Regions from separate parts of the Kitasatospora sp. NPDC001119 genome, predicted to be linked through region 2. Evidence: riboswitches for the same ligand, from Rfam matches in the RefSeq annotation. Region 2 holds a riboswitch; the other holds the start of a gene.
The links. A riboswitch is a leader RNA that binds a small molecule or an ion and turns the genes downstream of it on or off. The one in region 2 is predicted to bind thiamine pyrophosphate.
Positions count from the first base shown of each region.

Region 1: another riboswitch for thiamine pyrophosphate. It lies ahead of ACWDD9_RS04040 (purine-cytosine permease family protein); the one in region 2 lies ahead of thiO (glycine oxidase ThiO).

Region 1 covers NZ_JBSFKI010000002.1:367,469-375,520, forward strand. The annotation lists gene ACWDD9_RS04020 (bifunctional DNA primase/polymerase) at 300-962, shown strand; gene ACWDD9_RS04025 (DUF5926 family protein) at 1,238-2,221, opposite strand; gene ACWDD9_RS04030 (ATP-binding protein) at 2,291-2,710, opposite strand; gene ACWDD9_RS04035 (glycerophosphodiester phosphodiesterase) at 3,138-3,962, opposite strand; gene ACWDD9_RS04040 (purine-cytosine permease family protein) at 4,071-5,489, opposite strand; TPP riboswitch at 5,482-5,626, opposite strand; gene ACWDD9_RS04045 (S1C family serine protease) at 5,893-7,704, shown strand; tRNA gene ACWDD9_RS04050 (tRNA-Ser) at 7,768-7,855, shown strand; gene ACWDD9_RS04055 (MerR family transcriptional regulator) at 7,984-8,052, shown strand, end outside.
Region 2 covers NZ_JBSFKI010000005.1:242,041-250,092, reverse strand. The annotation lists gene pknB (Stk1 family PASTA domain-containing Ser/Thr kinase) at 1-1,559, opposite strand, end outside; gene ACWDD9_RS08510 (thiazole synthase) at 1,644-2,441, opposite strand; gene thiS (sulfur carrier protein ThiS) at 2,445-2,729, opposite strand; gene thiO (glycine oxidase ThiO) at 2,726-3,901, opposite strand; TPP riboswitch at 3,905-4,017, opposite strand; gene ACWDD9_RS08495 (NAD(P)/FAD-dependent oxidoreductase) at 4,101-5,309, shown strand; gene ACWDD9_RS08490 (Rv2175c family DNA-binding protein) at 5,362-5,727, shown strand; gene thiE (thiamine phosphate synthase) at 5,727-6,380, shown strand; gene ACWDD9_RS08480 (polyprenyl synthetase family protein) at 6,448-7,626, opposite strand; gene metF (methylenetetrahydrofolate reductase [NAD(P)H]) at 7,824-8,052, shown strand, end outside.

The sequences.
Region 1 (8,052 bases), on a different contig from region 2:
ATGTCCGTGCCGCCCGTGAGCCGGGTCGGCCGGAACTCTCTCACTCGTACGGTGGAACCAAGCGCGCCCGGGCGGCGTCCATCCGGTCGCGTACGGGATTCTCGTTCCAAGGGCTGTGCCCTGCGCGGCCCTTTCACGTCGTACTCCACACCTGCTCCACGTCGTGCCGCGCCGTCCGCCCTGCCGCCCGCCCCGCGCCGCGCCGCCCGGGTCCGTGCCGCGGCGGGTCCGCGCGGAGGATCCCGACGGACGCCGGCGGAGCGGAGCGAACCGAGCGGTCAGGGAAAGGAACGAGCGCCATGCGTGAGAACCCGAAAGACCGGTCGGAGGATCGTTCCGCCCGGCTGGCCGCGGCCCTGACGGCCGCCGTCGACCACCGTTGGCCCGTGGTGCCGGGCGCCGTGCTGCGCGACGGCCGCTGCTCCTGCGGCGACCTGGACTGCACCGTCCCCGGCGCGCACCCGCACGACCCCTCGCTGCTGGCCGCCACCACGGACGCCCGGATGGTGCGCTGGTGGTGGGAGCGGCAGAGCCCGGACGCGCCGGTGCTGGCCGCCACCGGCTCCACGGTCTCGGCGGTCAGCCTGCCCGCGGCGGCCGGCGCCCGGGCGCTGGTCTACCTGGGCGCGCTGCGGCTGCCGCTCGGCCCGGTGCTGGCGATGCCGGGCCGCTACGCGCTGCTGGTGGCCCCGTACTCGCTGGACGTGCTCGGCGAGATGCTCGCCCAACTCCCTTGGGTGCCGGGCTCGTTGCGCTACCACGGGGCGGGTGGCTTCCTGCCGCTGCCGCCCGGCGGCGCGGCCGTCGGGGTGCCCTCGGCCGGAGGCTGGGGGAGGGTGCGCTGGGTGCTCGCGCCGCGACCGGGCGTCGGCGGCGGGGTCTGGCTGCCGCAGGTCGGGCCGCTGCTGGGGGAGTTGGTGGAGGCGACGGTCCGGCTGGACAGCGGGCGTTCGGCCTACTGAGGGCCACCGGAGCGGGACGGGCTGTCGACACCGTCCGCCGGGCCCGGATCCGGGCTTCTCCCGGGTCTCGGCCCGGGCCCGTCCGGGGGCTCCGAGCGGGGCACTCCGGAAAAAGAAAAGATCCGGCCGCTGGCGACGGGGGATGCACCAGCGGCCGGACTCTTTAGACAGTAACAAGGATCCGCGCCCGCGCCAATTTCCAAGACGCCCTCCACGCCCGGAAATTGCGCGTTCACCGCGACAATGTGACGCGTATCACGCGGATCCTGCGCCCTTTAGTTCAAGGTGACCTGACGGTTCACCAGGTTCGCGCGGGTGCGCCGCTCCTCGGCGGTCAGCGGGGCCGCGTCGGCGAGCACCGCGGCGAGCCGCTCGGCGAACTCGGCGGCCGGCTTCTCGCAGTCGGCGGCGGTCATCGCGAGCGGGAGGTCCCACACCGGGACGGTCAGGCCGTGCGCGCGGAAGGAGCCGACCAGGCGGGTGTCCGGGCCGAGCGAGGCCTCGCCGGCCGTGTTCAGTCGGGCCAGCGCGTCCAGCAGCTTCTCCTCGGGCACGGTCATCACCCAGCGCAGGTGGTTCTTGTCCGGGGTGCCGCACCAGTACGCGGAGTCCACGCTCGCGAGCTTCTCGGTCGGGATGGCCGAGGCGTTGGCGCGCTCCAGGGAGGCGGCGACCTCGCCGGTGGCGGCCTCGGCGTCCTCCAGCCAGAACTCGAAGCCGGTGTGCACGGCGGGCGTGAACGCGGCGGTGGTGTCCAGCAGGTCCTGCAGGCGGCGCCCGCCAGGGACGGTCCGGCGGGCCGGCACCGGGCTGCCCGGCTCGGTGGCCAGGGCCAGCTCCAGGGCGTCCGCGAGGTCGCGGCTGAGGTCGCCGGAGGCGGACTGGGTCTGCAGGCCGAGCAGGATCGAGCCGTCCTGGCGGCGCAGGGCCGGCCAGGCCAGCGGCAGCACGGTGGCCAGGGTCACCGACGGGACGTCACCGGTCGCGCCGTCGGCCACGCCGGCGGCCAGCGTCAGCGGCACCGTGGCGGCGGGCACCAGCTCGCGCAGCGCCACCCAGTCGGCCTCGCCCGGCAGGCCCTCGAACGGGCGGTGCACCAGCTCCTGCACCGCGTGCGAGGCCTCCCGGCCGTGACACGCCTTGTACCGGCGGCCCGAGCCGCAGGGGCAGTCCTCGCGGGCCCCGACCACGGGGATCTCGCCCGTGACGGCGGTGGTGGACTGGCGCTGCGGCGCCTTCTTGGCGGCCTTCTTGCCCATGCTGCGGCTCTCCCGGGAACGGTGGTCCTGTGTCCCGGGAAGCCTAACGACACATTCCCCGAGCCCGGCTCACGCGCTACGGGCATCGCCCCCGGTGCGCCGGGCGTGCCGGGTCCGGGCGGGCAGCGCCGCCCAGACCGTGACCTCGCCGGGGGCGTCGCGCACGCCCCAGTCGCTGGCCAGCTGGTCGACGATGCTCAGGCCGCGGCCGCCGCGCGAGGTCAGCGAGGGACTCGCGGGCAGCGGCCGGGTGGCCGCCCCGCCGTCCGTGACCTCCAGGGTGAGCACCCCGTCGGCGTGCATCTGCCAGCGGACCAGCACCCCGCCGGCCGGCTCGGCCGGACCCTCGGCGGGCTCCCGGGCGCCCTGCGCGGCGGTCGCCCCGGAGGGGACGCCGACCAGCACCTGCCCGAGCACCTCGGCCCGGGCGCTGCGGCCCAGGGCCGGCAGCGGGCCGAGCGGACGGGCGTACCGACAGGCGTTGCTCAACAGCTCGGAAAGGATCAGAACAGCATCATCGATGACCGGTTCGGGTACCTGCCGGTCACCCAGATCTCGACGCAGTCGGCGCCGTGCGACCCCGACACTCGCTGGGCCGTGCGGCACTGCCATGGTCGATGAAGTCGGCACTTCACGCGCCACCATCAACGCCACCCCCGGACCTCCTTCAGCGTATGCCGAGGGAGAGATGCCCCTTGGTAATGCGTCGGAAACGAGCACCGGACGATCCCGCGAGCCCATTTCGAGTGCGGCGACCGACGGTCGACATCAGGTCATTCCGCGCTCACCCTCCGTCGCCCGGATGCAAGAATTCCGGCAATTTCGCGCGAGGAAGGTTTGACTGCCGACCAGAGTGATCGGATCGGAGGGGTTCGGAGGAGTACGGCCTTCGGTGCGCCGACGGATCACCGGTGGATCACCGGCCGAGTTGCGCCAGTACCTCCGCGGGCCGGTTGGTGATGATCGCGGACACCCCGAGCTCCAGGCAGAGCTCGACGTCGGCCGGCTCGTCCACCGTCCACACGTGCACCTCGTGGCCGAGCTCGCGCAGCCGGGTCACCAGCTGCGGGCGGGCCCGCACCAGCTCGATGCCCGGGCCGGCGATCCGCGCCCCGCCCGGCAGCGGCGAGCCCTCGCGCAGCCGGCCGAGCAGCGGCAGGGTCCGCTCGAACAGGAAGACCCGCCGGTACCGCGGCGCGGCGGCGGCCACCCGGTTCAGCGCGACCGAGGAGAAGCTCATGATCCGGGCGGACGGGCGGTCGCCCTCCCGGGCCGCGCCGATCTTGAACCGCTCCAGGGTCCGCAGCAGCTCGGCCTCCACCCGGCCGCGGAAGCGCACCGGGTGCTTGGTCTCGATCGCCAGGTCCACCGGGCGGCCGCACTCCACCACCAGCTCCAGCAGCCGCTCCAGCCGCAGCACGCCGCGCAGCTCCGGGTCGGTGCTGGGGCGGCCGGTCTTCCAGGCGCCGAAGTCGTACGCCTCCAGCTCGGCGAGGGTCATGGCCGAAACGGTGCCCCGGCCGTTGGAGACCCGGCCGATCCGGCGGTCGTGCACGCAGACCAGCGCGCCGTCGGCGGTGACCCGGACGTCGCACTCCAGCGCGTCCGCGCCCTCGTCGAGCGCGCGCCGGTAGGCCGCGAGGGTGTGCTCGGGCAGGGCGTGGGAGGAACCGCGGTGGGCGATCACCTGGACGGGCGGCACGGTGCGCGCCGCCGCCGAGGACAGGTCTGGGCTGGTCACAGGCCCAACGATAGGCGGCGGAGGTGAAGCGCGGACAAAGACGGCCCCAACCTGTGGGGCCGTCTGCGTACCTGCGGGGCCCGCTCGGGCCCCGCTCCCTCCGCTCCGTCAGCCCCGGACGGCGCGGCGGCCGAGCGGGGTGAGCGCCCAGGTGGCCAGGGCCGGCACCAGGAAGGCGAACAGCGAGGCCGAGGTCCACTCCTGCGGGGTGAAGTGCAGCGCCTCCTGGGCGGAGGTCCAGAAGTCCGTCCACCAGCCCGCGACCTTGGTCGGCGCGATGAACTGGTAGACCGCGAAGCCCAGGGCCCACGGCAGCAGCATCAGCCAGCGGGACGGCGCGTCGGCGGAGAGGTTCCAGCCGCGCCGGCCGGCGCCGAGGAAGTAGTCCACCACGAGCACCGCCAGCAGCGGCACGAACACCGAGCCGATCAGGCCGAGGAAGCCGTAGTAGGTGTCGGTGAACTCGTCGATCTGCAGCGCCAGCACGGTGATCAGCACGCCGATCGCGCCCGAGAGCACCCGGCGGTCCACCTTCGGCAGCAGGTTCTGCACCGACATCGCGGTCGAGTACACGTTGGCGAAGGACTGGTCCGTCTCGCGCAGCACCAGCACCAGCAGGAACAGCCAGCCGGCCCAGACCCCGAGGAAGGAGTCGAAGATCCGGTTCGGGTCGCCGTCCGACTGCAGCAGCGCCATCAGGCCGAGCACGTAGCACCAGACCTGGGCGACCGTGTAGCCGGAGAAGCTGCCCCAGAACGCCGAGCGCGGGGTGCGCGAGTGCCGGGTGTAGTCGGCGGCCAGCGGGACGAAGGAGACCGACACCGCGATCATCGCGTCGGTGGCGCCGAGGAAGCCGTGCCAGTTGCCCGCGCCCGGGTCCGGCACGCCCTGGCGGCCCAACTGGACGGTGAAGTACACCATCGCCACCGCGACCGCCCCGGCCACGAAGCGGCGCAGCACCGCGATCGAGCCCAGCGGCCAGATGGTCAGCGCGGTGGTCAGCGCGCCCGCGAGCAGGACGAACAGCCAGCGGTAGCCGGTGGTGTGCGCGACGGTCTGCGCGCCCGCCGAGATGGTCAGCAGCTCGAAGACGCCCCAGCCGATGCACTGCACGATGTTCAGCACCGTCGGCAGGTACGACAGCCGGGTGCCGAACAGCCCGCGCAGGTTCGCCATCGCGGGGGCGCCGGTGCGGGCGCCGATCAGCGCGGCCACGGCGAGCATCGCGGTGCCGACCGCCGTACCGATCGTGATCGCGGTCACCGCGGCGGCCAGCGACAGCTCGCTGCCGGGGGCGCCGAGCACGGTGGCGGCGGTGGAGAAGCCGATCAGGCTGACGCCCAGGTTCATCCAGAGCGCGAAGTGGTCCCGGAAGCGCAGCGTGCGCGGCGGTTCGGTGTCCAGGACCAGGGGCGCTTCGACGTGCTCGGCGCGTTCCAGGAGGGCGGTCGCGCCCGGCGCGGGGGCGTTCGCGCCGGAGTCGGAGGCGTTCGTACCCGAAGAAGAGGATGGCGAAGCAGGCGGCATGGCCGATACTCCCTACGCCGGCATTACCCGGACAGGTTCCGGCGGTCAGCGCCCCCTCGAACGTCCGTCACTCGTGTGGCGTACGGTCGACATGCGCACTCTCAGCCTGGTGGGTCCAAGCTCCCGCGTGTCAGTTTGGAGCGCCAGGCTAACCGGCGCGGGTGCCGACGCCCAAGGCCGAGGGCGGGGCGGTCCGCATCGCGGACGCCCGACGGGGAGGGGAGCCCCGGCCGTCGGTACGGGTGCCGGAGCCGGTGTCGGTGCCGACGCGGGTGCTGACGCCAGTGCCGGTGTCGGTGCCGGCTAAGGATTCTTATGAGTTCTTCAGAGGGGTCCTTACGGCAAACGAATCGACAGTGCGAAAAACTATGGTCCTTGGTTCTGCCAGCTATGGAGGTCGTCCGTGAGCACCGAGCGCGAGGTTGGGCCCACCGGGCCGCAGGGGGAGCAGCCCGCCGGGCCGGGGGCGGCCGAGTCCGCTGCCGCGGGCCCCGCTCAGGGCGGGCACAACCCGACCATGGCGTTCCGGCGGGTGCCCGAGCCGGAGGCGGGCGCGGTCGAGGCCGCCGCCGCCGAGGCGGCGCCGTCCGCCGACGCCGTTCCGGCCGAGGAGGTCCCGGCCGGGGGTGGGCACAAGCCCACCGTCGCCTTCACCAAGGTGCCCGCACCGGAGGCACCCGCCGCACCCGCCGAGCCCGTGGCACCCGCCGCACCCGCCGTACTCGCCGTCGAGGAGCCGGCCGTCGACCCGGCCACCGGCTACATCGACGCGCCGCCGCCGGTCCTGCCGCCCGTTCCGCCCGCCCCGGTGGCCGCCGCACCCGCCGCCCCGGCCCTGCCGCCGGCCGGCAACCCGTACGCCACCCCGACCCACGGCGTCCCCGCCGCCGGCGCGCACGAGGGGTACGGCGCCGCTCCGGCCGCGCCCGCCGCGCACGGCCACCACCCCTTCGGGGCCGGCCAGCCGCTCGGCGGCTGGGGCCCCACCCACGACTCCACCTCCGGCGGCGCCGGCTACCCCGGCGGCCCGGCCGGCCCGCTCGGCTACCCGGCGGAGTACCCCGGCGGTCCGGGCGGCCCTGGCGGCCCGCGCAAGAAGCGCGGCGGCCTGGTCGCCCTGATCGCGGCCGTCGCGCTGGTCGCCGGTGTGGCCGGCGGCGCGCTCGGCGTGTCCGTCTCCGACAGTTCCGACCGCAGGAGCTCCGCGAACGACCACCGCAGCACCACCGTCCAGGCCAGCGACACCCAGAAGAACGAGCCCGTCCCCGGCTCGATCGCCGCCATCGCGCAGAAGGCGCTGCCCAGCGTCGTCACCATCAAGGCGCAGGGCAACGGCGAGTCGGGCACCGGCACCGGCTTCGTCTTCGACACCGAGGGCCACATCCTCACCAACAACCACGTCGTCGCGCCGACCCTCAGCGGCGGCAAACTGACCGTCAAGTTCGCCGACGGCAGCTCCTACAGCGCCTCGGTGCTCGGCCACGCCGAGGGCTACGACGTCGCCGTGGTCAAGATCGACAACCCGCCCAAGAGCAAGCTGGCCCCGCTGCCGCTGGCCGACTCCGACAAGGTCAACGTCGGCGACGCCACCGTCGCGATCGGTGCGCCGTACGGCCTGGAGTCCACCGTCACCAGCGGCATCATCAGCGCCAAGGACCGCCCGGTGGCCTCCGGCGACGACACCGGCTCGCAGGCCTCGTACATGAACGCCCTGCAGACCGACGCCTCCATCAACCCCGGCAACTCCGGTGGCCCGCTGCTCGACTCCGGCGGCGCGGTGATCGGCATCAACTCGGCGATCCAGTCCAACGCCTCCGCCAACGGCCGGGCCGGCAGCATCGGCCTGGGCTTCGCCATCCCGATCAACCAGGCCAAGTGGGTCGCGGACACCCTGATCAAGACCGGCAAGCCGGTCTACGCCAAGCTCGACGTGCTGCGCAACGACGACTACAAGGGCGACGGCGCGCAGATCCAGACCAAGGACATCCAGGGCCAGCCCGCCGTCACCCCCGGCGGCGCGGCCGACAAGGCCGGCCTCAAGCCGGGCGACGTCATCACCAAGCTCGGCGGCGTCCCGATCGACAACGGCCCCGCCCTGGTCAGCCGGATCTGGACGCACAAGCCCGGCGAGACCGTCGACGTCGAGTACACCCGCAACGGCCAGACCCTCAACACCAAGGTCACTCTCGGCCAGCGCGAGGGCGACCAGCCGTAACCCCCGCCCGCCCCGAAACGTGTGCACCGAACCCCGCCGGACCCGTTAGGCTGACCTCCGCCTGGAGAGCTGCCCGAGCGGCCTAAGGGAACAGTCTTGAAAACTGTCGTGCGGTGACCCCGTACCGTGGGTTCGAATCCCACGCTCTCCGCCGGTAGGAGAACCACCTGCTCAGGGCGGGTGCCGAGACCACTCGGCACCCGCCCTCGGTGTTTCCCGGGCCACGGGCGGGGCGGGGGTTGACCCTGACACGGTGGCAGGGGGTGGAGTGGTCGCATCATGTTGAACATCGGAGACTTCGCCAGCCACGGCCGGGTGTCGGTGCGGATGCTGCGCCACTACGACGCG
Region 2 (8,052 bases):
TCCTGCAGCAGCTGCCCGGCCGCCGGCGAGCTGCTGATCACCGAGCCCTCGGGCACCGTGTCGTCGTAGGTCTCGGTCACGCCGCCCCTGGTCAGCTGGGCGCCGGTCAGGGCCGCGGCGGCGTCGGCGGCGCTCTTCCCGGTGAGGTCCGGCACCGCGATCCGCTTGGGGCCCTTGGAGAGGGTGACGGTGACGCTGTCGCTCTTGCGGGTGCGCGCGCCCACACCGGGGTCGGTGGCGATCACCTGCCCGGACGGGACGGACTCGCTGAACACCTCGACGAACCTGCCGTGCAGGCCCTCCTTGTCCAGGACCCGCTGCGCCTCGGCCCGGTCCTTGCCGAGCACGCCCGGCACCGAGCCGTACAGCCCCTCGGAGATCCCGTAGGTGACACCGCCGATCGCCAGCACCAGCGCGGCCAGCGCGGCCGTCCAGACCAGCGTCCGGCGGGGGAGGCGGCGCAGCGGGCCCGGCCGGGGCCGGCGCCGGTGCACCGGGGCCGGCTCGTCGTACGGGCGCGGCTCGGCGAGCAGCTCGTCCATCAGCTCCGGCGGCATGTCCAGCACGCTGGTGCGCTCCGTCGGCGGGGCCTCGGCGGGCCGCGGCAGCGGCTGGATCACCGAGGTCGGCTCGCTGGTCGGGTAGCGCGGGCTGGGGCGGGTGGAGGCCGGCGGCTCGGCGTCCAGCGCGGCCGGGGCGAGGGTGCGGCGCACCCGCTGGAGGGCGGCGAGCAGCTCGACCGCGTCGTACGGGCGGGCGCCGGCGGACCGGGCGCAGGCGGCGGCCACTATCGCGTCCAGCTCGGGGCCGACGGCGGGGGCGACCAGCGAGGGGGCCGGGACGTCCTCGTGCAGGTGCTTGTACATGACCTGGACGGGGTTGTCGCCGGTGTGCGGGCGGCGGCCGGTGAGCATCTCGTACAGCAGGATGCCGGACGCGTAGACGTCCACCCGCTGGTCGGTGGGGGCGTCCGGGAGGATCTGCTCGGGGGCCAGGTAGGAGACGGTGCCCATGACCGTGCCGCCGGTCGCGGTGGTGGTCGAGGTGGGCGCGCCGTCGGCGCTGCCGAGCACCCGGACCAGGCCGAAGTCGGCGACCTTGACCAGGCCGCCCTCGGTGATCAGCACGTTCTCGGGCTTGACGTCGCGGTGGACCAGCCCGGCCCGGTGGGCGGCGCCGAGCGCGGCGAGCACCGGCTCCAGCACGTCCAGCGCGGCCCGGACGGACAGCGCGCCGCGGTCGCGCAGCAGGTCGCGCAGGGTGCGGCCGGGCACGTACTCCATGGCGAGGAAGACGTGGCCGCCGTCCGCGCCCTGGTCGAAGACGTTGACCACGTTGGGGTGGGTGAGCCTGGCGACCGCCTTGGCCTCGCGGATGAAGCGGGCGGTGAAGCCCTCGTCACCGGCCAGCGAGGGGTGCATCACCTTGAGCGCGACCACCCGGTCCAGCCGGGTGTCGGTGCCCCGGTAGACGGTGGACATCCCGCCGGTCGCGATCCGCTGCTCGACCCGGTACCGGTTGTCGAGCAGGGCGCCGATCAGGGGGTCGTGCAGTGCCATGTCCACTCGGAGAGTCTAGGGTGCGGGACCGCCCGGTCCCGGCGGACACCGCCTCCGGGACCGGCTTGTGACATGCGCGACGGTTCAGAACGCCGGGTGCTCGCGGGTGTCCAGGTCGGCCCGGCCGGCCATCGCGGAGGAGGCCTCGGCGTGGAAGCGGCGCGGGATCCGGCCGGCCCGGTGGGCGAGCCGGCCCGCCTCGGCGGCGTGCCGCATCGCCTCGGCCATCAGCACCGGGTCCTGAGCCCTGGTCACCGCGGAGGCGAGCATCACCGCGGCGCAGCCCAGCTCCATCGCCAGCGCCACGTCGGAGGCGGTGCCGGCGCCCGCGTCCAGGATCACCGGGACGCCCGCGCCCTCCACGATCAGCTGGAAGTTGTGCGGGTTGCGGATGCCCAGGCCCGAACCGATCGGCGAGCCCAGCGGCATGATGGCCGCACAGCCGACGTCCTCCAGCTTGCGGGCCAGCACCGGGTCGTCGTTGGTGTACGGCAGGACGGTGAAGCCGTCGTCGACCAGCGTCTCGGCGGCGTCCAGCAGCTCGATCGGGTCGGGCAGCAGGGTGCGCTCGTCGGCGATCACCTCCAGCTTGACCCAGTCGGTGCCGAGCGCCTCGCGGGCCAGCCGGGCGGTCAGCACGGCCTCGCCGGCGGTGAAGCAGCCGGCCGTGTTGGGCAGCACCCGGATGCCGTTGCGGGTCAGCACGTCCAGGACGGAGCCCTGGGTGGTGGCGTCGACCCGGCGCATCGCGACGGTGGTCAGCTCGGTGCCGGAGGCGAGCAGGGCGCGCTCCAGGACCTCCAGGCTGGGGGCGCCGCCGGTGCCCATGATCAGCCGGGAGGAGAAGGCCGTCCCGGCGATGGCCAGCAGATCGTCGGCCATGGTTCAGCCTCCCTGGACGGCGGTGAGGATCTCGATCCGGTCGCCGCTGCCCAGTGCCGTCCCGGGCCACGAACCGCGCGGCACCACGGCCTCGTTGAGCGCGGCGGCGACACCGGTGTTGGCGGCGCTGACGGAGGCCACCAGCTCGGCGAGGGTGGTCGTGGCGGGCACCCGGCGGGGCTCGCCGTTGACGGTCAGGGCGATCTCGGCCGGGGCGGCCGGGGTCAGGGCGTCCTCGTGCACGGCGTGCTCGTGCGGGGCGTTCTCGGTCAGGGCGATCTCGGTCATGCGGAGGCCTTCGCGACGGGGGATTCGGAGGAGAACCGGGTGGGGGTGAACGGCCTTGCGAGCTCGGGGACTTCACCGGTGACCAGGTACTCGGAGACCAGGTCGGCGGTCACCGGGGTGAGCAGCACGCCGTTGCGGTAGTGGCCGGTGGAGGCGACCAGCCCGGGCAGCGGGGTCGGGCCCAGCAGCGGGGCGTTGTCCGGCGAGCCGGGGCGCAGCCCGGCGGAGGTCTCGCGCAGCGGGAGTTCGGTGATCCCCGGGACCAACTCGTGGGCGTCCCGCAGGAGTTCGTACACCCCGCCGGCGGTGACGGTGGTGTCGTAGCCCTGCTCCTCGGTGGTCGCGCCGACGACCAGCTCGCCGTTCTCCCGGGGGACCAGGTACAGGTGCCGGCCGCGGACCACGGCGCGGACGTTGCGGGAGAGGAACGGCCGGTAGGCCTCCGGCACGTGCAGCCGCAGCACCTGCCCCTTCACCGGGCGGATCGCGGGCAGCACCCCCTCGGGCAGACCGGGCAGCCGGTGGCTGTGCGGGCCGGCGGCGAGCACGACCTGGTCGGCGGTCACCGTCTCGTCGGTGCTCAGCCGGGCGCCGGTCGCGCGGCCGTCCTCGACCAGCAGCTCGACGGCCTCGGCGCGGTGCAGCAGGACGCCCGCGCGCCCGCAGGCGGCGACCAGGGCGGTGAGCAGGCGCCGGGGGTCCACCTGGTGGTCGTCCGCGGCGTGCAGGGCGCCGCGGACGGCGGGGGCCAGCATCGGCTCCAGCCTGCGGGCCTCCCGGCCGGTCAGCCAGGTCGAGTCCAGGCCCAGCCGCTGGTGGAAGGCGTACAGCTCGCGCAGTTCCTCGCGGTCGTCGGAGTCCAGCGCGACGGCGATCGTGCCGCAGCGGCGGTAGCCGGTGTCCAGGCCGCCGCTCGCCTCGGAGAGCTCGGCGGCGAAGGCCTCGTACCGCTCGTTCGAGGCCATCCCGAGGCGCAGCAGCGGCTCCTCGCCGTACTGGAGCTCGGTGACCGGGGCGAGCATCCCGGCCGCGACCCCGGCGGCCCCGCCGCCGTGGGCGGGGTCGACCACGATCACGTTCCGCGCCCCGCGCCGCGCGGTGCGCCAGGCGACGGCGAGGCCGATGACGCCCCCGCCGATCACCAGCACGTCGGCATGGGTGCCTGATGGCAAGCGTGACAAGGCTGCTCTTCTCCCTTCGCCGGTATGACCCGGATCAGGTTCGGACGGTCGCAGGCCGTGTCAGCCCGCCTCTCAGCCCGGTCCGCCGGGCTCCCGTGTGGTCCTCCCACCTTAACGCCGGGGATCGGCCCGGCCGAAGGCCCGTACGCGGGGCGGACGGCCCGGAGGCCGCCGCGTCGCGCTGAGTACAGTGGCGGGCGTGGCAGAGCTGAGCGGAACGGATCGGGTGGTCGTCGTCGGAGCCGGGCTGGCCGGGGCGCAGTGCGCCCTCAAGCTGCGGCAGGGCGGCCGGCAGGGGCGGATCACGCTGGTCGGCGAGGAGCCGCACGCGCCGTACGACCGGCCGCCGCTCTCCAAGGACGTGCTGCTCGGCAAGGCCGACTCCACCGCCCTGGACATCGACTACGGGCAGCTCGGCATCGAGCTGCTCACCGGCCGCCGCGCCACCGGCCTCACCCCCGGCGTGCTGCACACCGACGGCGGCGACCTCCCGTACGGCTCGCTGGTGATCGCCACCGGTGCCGTGCCGCGCGCCCTGCCCGGCGCCGAGCGGGCGCACCTGCTGCACACCCTGGACGACGCCCTGGCGCTGCGCGCGCTGCTGCGCCCCGGGCTGCGGCTGGTGCTGGTCGGCGCGGGCTGGATCGGCGCCGAGGTGTCCACCGCGGCCCGCGCGGCGGGCTGCGAGGTGACGGTGGTCGAGGCCGGCCCGGCGCCGCTGCCCGGCGCGCTGCCGACGGAGCTCGGCTCGGCGATGGCCGCCTGGTACGCCGAGGCCGGGGTCGAGCTGCGCTGCGGGGTCGGCGTGGCCGCCGTCGAGCCCGGCGCGGTGCTGCTGGCGGACGGCTCGCACCTGCCCGCCGACGAGGTGGTGGTCGGCATCGGGGCCCGCCCCGCGACCGGCTGGCTGGCCGGCTCCGGGGTCGAGCTGGACGCGACCGGCGCCGTCGTCGTGGACGGGCGGCTGCGCACCTCGGTGCCCGGCGTCTTCGCGGCCGGCGACTGCGTCAGCTACCCCTCGGCCCGGGCCGGCGCCCGGCTGGCCGTCCAGCACTGGGACCACGCGCTGCGGTCCGGCGAGGCGGTGGCCGCCGCCGTCCTGGGCGCGGACGCGCCGGCCTACGACCCGGTGCCGTACTTCTGGTCCGAGCAGTTCGGGCGGATGGTCCAGTACGCCGGCCGGCACGCCGAGGGCGACGAGCTGGTCCGGCGCGGCGACCCGCGGGGCGCCGACTGGTCGGTGCTCTGGCTGCGCGACGGCGTGCCGAGCGCGCTGCTGACCGTCGACCGGCCGCGCGACCTGGCCCAGGGGCGGCGGCTGATCGAGCGCGGCACCGCGCTGGACCCGGCCCGGGCGGCCGACCCCGCGGTACCGCTGAAGGCGGCCGTCGCGGGGTAGGCGCGGGGCAGGTCTGGTGCGCGGTGGGCCGCGGAGGTGGCAGTCTGGTGGCGTGAGTGAGATCGAAAGCAAGATTGAATCCCTGGTCACCGACTGGATGTACCTGCCCGACATCTCGGAGCAGTGGGGGGTCCGGGTCACCGAGGTGCGTGACCTGGTCAAGAACGGCGGCCTGATCGCCGTCCGGCGCGGCCCCAACAAGTCGCTGCAGGTCCCGGCCGCGTTCATCGACGGCCCGGGCCTGGTCAAGCACCTGTCCGGCACCCTGACCGTCCTGCGGGACTGCGGGTACAACGACGCGGAGATCCTGGAGTGGCTCTTCACCGAGGACCCGTCGCTGCCCGGCAGCCCGATCCAGGCGCTGCGGGAGAACCGCGGCACCGAGGTGAAGCGCCGCGCCCAGGCGATGCTGATCTGATGGCGGCGGACACGCCGCGCGCCGGGCTCGCCGACGCCCGGCTGTACCTGTGCACCGACGCCCGCCGGGAGCAGGGCGACCTCGCCGAGTTCCTGGACGCGGCGCTGGCGGGCGGGGTGGACATCGTCCAGCTGCGCGACAAGGGCCTGGAGGCCAGGCAGGAGCTGGAGGCCCTGGAGGTCTTCGCCGACGCCTGCCGCCGGCACGGCAAGCTGCTGGCCGTCAACGACCGCGCCGACGTCGCCCACGCGGCCCGGCCGGACGTGCTGCACCTCGGCCAGGACGACCTGCCGGTGCCGGCCGCCCGGGCGATCCTCGGCGAGGACGTGCTGATCGGCCGCTCCTGCCACGCCGAGTCCGAGGTGGACGCGGCGATCGCCGAGCCCGGGGTGGACTACTTCTGCACCGGCCCGGTCTGGCCGACCCCGACCAAGCCGGGCCGCCCGGCCCCGGGCCTCGGCCTGGTCTCGTACGCGGCGAAGCGGGACACCGACCGGCCGTGGTTCGCGATCGGCGGGATCGACCTCGGCAACCTGGACGAGGTGCTCGCCGCCGGTGCCCGCCGGGTCGTCGTGGTGCGGGCCATCACGGCCGCGGCGGACCCCCGGGCGGCCGCCGCCGAGCTGTCCCGCCGGGTGCGCGCCGCGCTCTGAGCGGCGTCCCGGGTCTCGGTGGGACCCCGCAGGACCGGCCCGAGGCCGTCGCCGCCCGTCAGTACGTTCAGTACTTGCGGACGGTGGCGGCCTCGGCCAGTGCCAGCAGCACCGTACGGGCCCGCTCGTCGGCGAGCGGCGCCGCCGCCAGCGCGGCCAGCGACTGCCGCATCAGCTCCTCGATCCGGCGCTCCACCAGCTCCGGCGCCCCGCTGCGGGCGACCAGCCCGCGCAGCTCGGCGACCTCCGGGGCCGCCAGGTCCGGCGCGCCCAGCCGCTCGTCCAGGTGCCGGGCGTCGGCGGCCGGCAGGCCCCGCATCGCGTGCGCGACCAGCAGGGTGCGCTTGCCCTCGCGCAGGTCGTCCCCGGCCGGCTTGCCGGTGACCGCCGGGTCCCCGAAGACGCCGAGCAGGTCGTCGCGCAGCTGGAAGGCCTCGCCCAGCGGCAGCCCGAACGCCCCGTACGCCTCGACCAGCTCCGGCCCGGCGCCGGCCAGCAGCGCGCCCACCTGGAGCGGCCGCTCGATGGTGTACTTCGCGGACTTGTAGTGCAGGACGGTCTGCGCCCGCTCCAGCGCGCCCTCGTCCGTCGAGTCGCCGGCCACCGGCTCCAGCACGTCCAGGTACTGGCCGAGCATGACCTCGGTGCGCATCAGGTCGAACACCGGCTTGGCGGCCAGCACGGCGGCGGGCTCCAGGCCGGAGCGCAGGAACAGCTCGTCGCACCAGATCAGCAGCAGGTCGCCGAGCAGCACCGCGGCCGAGGCGCCGTACTGCTCGCGGTCGCCGCGCCAGCCGCTGTCGCGGTGCAGCGCCTCGAAGCGGCGGTGGACCGAGGGCAGGCCGCGGCGGGTGTCGCTGCGGTCCATCAGGTCGTCGTGGACGAGGGCGCTGGCCTGGAGCAGCTCCAGGGCGGCGGCCGCGTTGGCGATCGCCTCGCCGGTCGCGCCCGCGGCCGGGCCGCCGGCGCCGCGCCAGCCCCAGTAGCAGAAGCCCGGGCGCAGCCGCTTGCCGCCGTCCAGCAGGAAGTCGCGCAGCGCGTCGGCGGCGGGGGCCAGCTGGGGCGAGATCTTGTCGAGGAGCACGGACTGGCCGTCCATGAACGCGGCGAGCGCCGCGTTGACACGGGTGCGGACGTCCTCCACGTCCATGGGGTTGGCCGCACTGCCGGCCGCGTTGCCGGCCGCACTGGTGGCCGCACTGAGGGCCGAACCGGGGCTGGCCGGCCGGGTGCTGGACGAGGTCACGATGGGGCTCCGCTGGTTCTCTGGGGTGCAGCAAGCGTAGCGGTGCGGCCGGGAACGGCTGTGCGAGCGGCTCGGCCCGGGGTGCGGGGGAGGGGCGGCGGAGCCGTTCCGGGGCGAAACGGAACGTCTTCCATCAGTTGTCTCAATAGATGGAATACGGTTGTCCGGCCCCTTCGAACGCCGGATAGCCTGCCAGCATGGCACTCGGAATCGCTTCCACGAGAACGGATCGCGCACTGACGGTGCGCGAACTCCTGGCGGCCGGCAAGCGCTCCTTCTCCTTCGAATTCATGCCGCCCCGCACCGAGGCCGGCGAGCAGAAGCTCTGGGACGCCATCCGCCGGCTCGAACCGCTCGACCCCAACTTCGTCTGCATGACGTACGGCGCCGGCGGCTCCTCGCGCGAGCGCACCGTCAACATGGTCG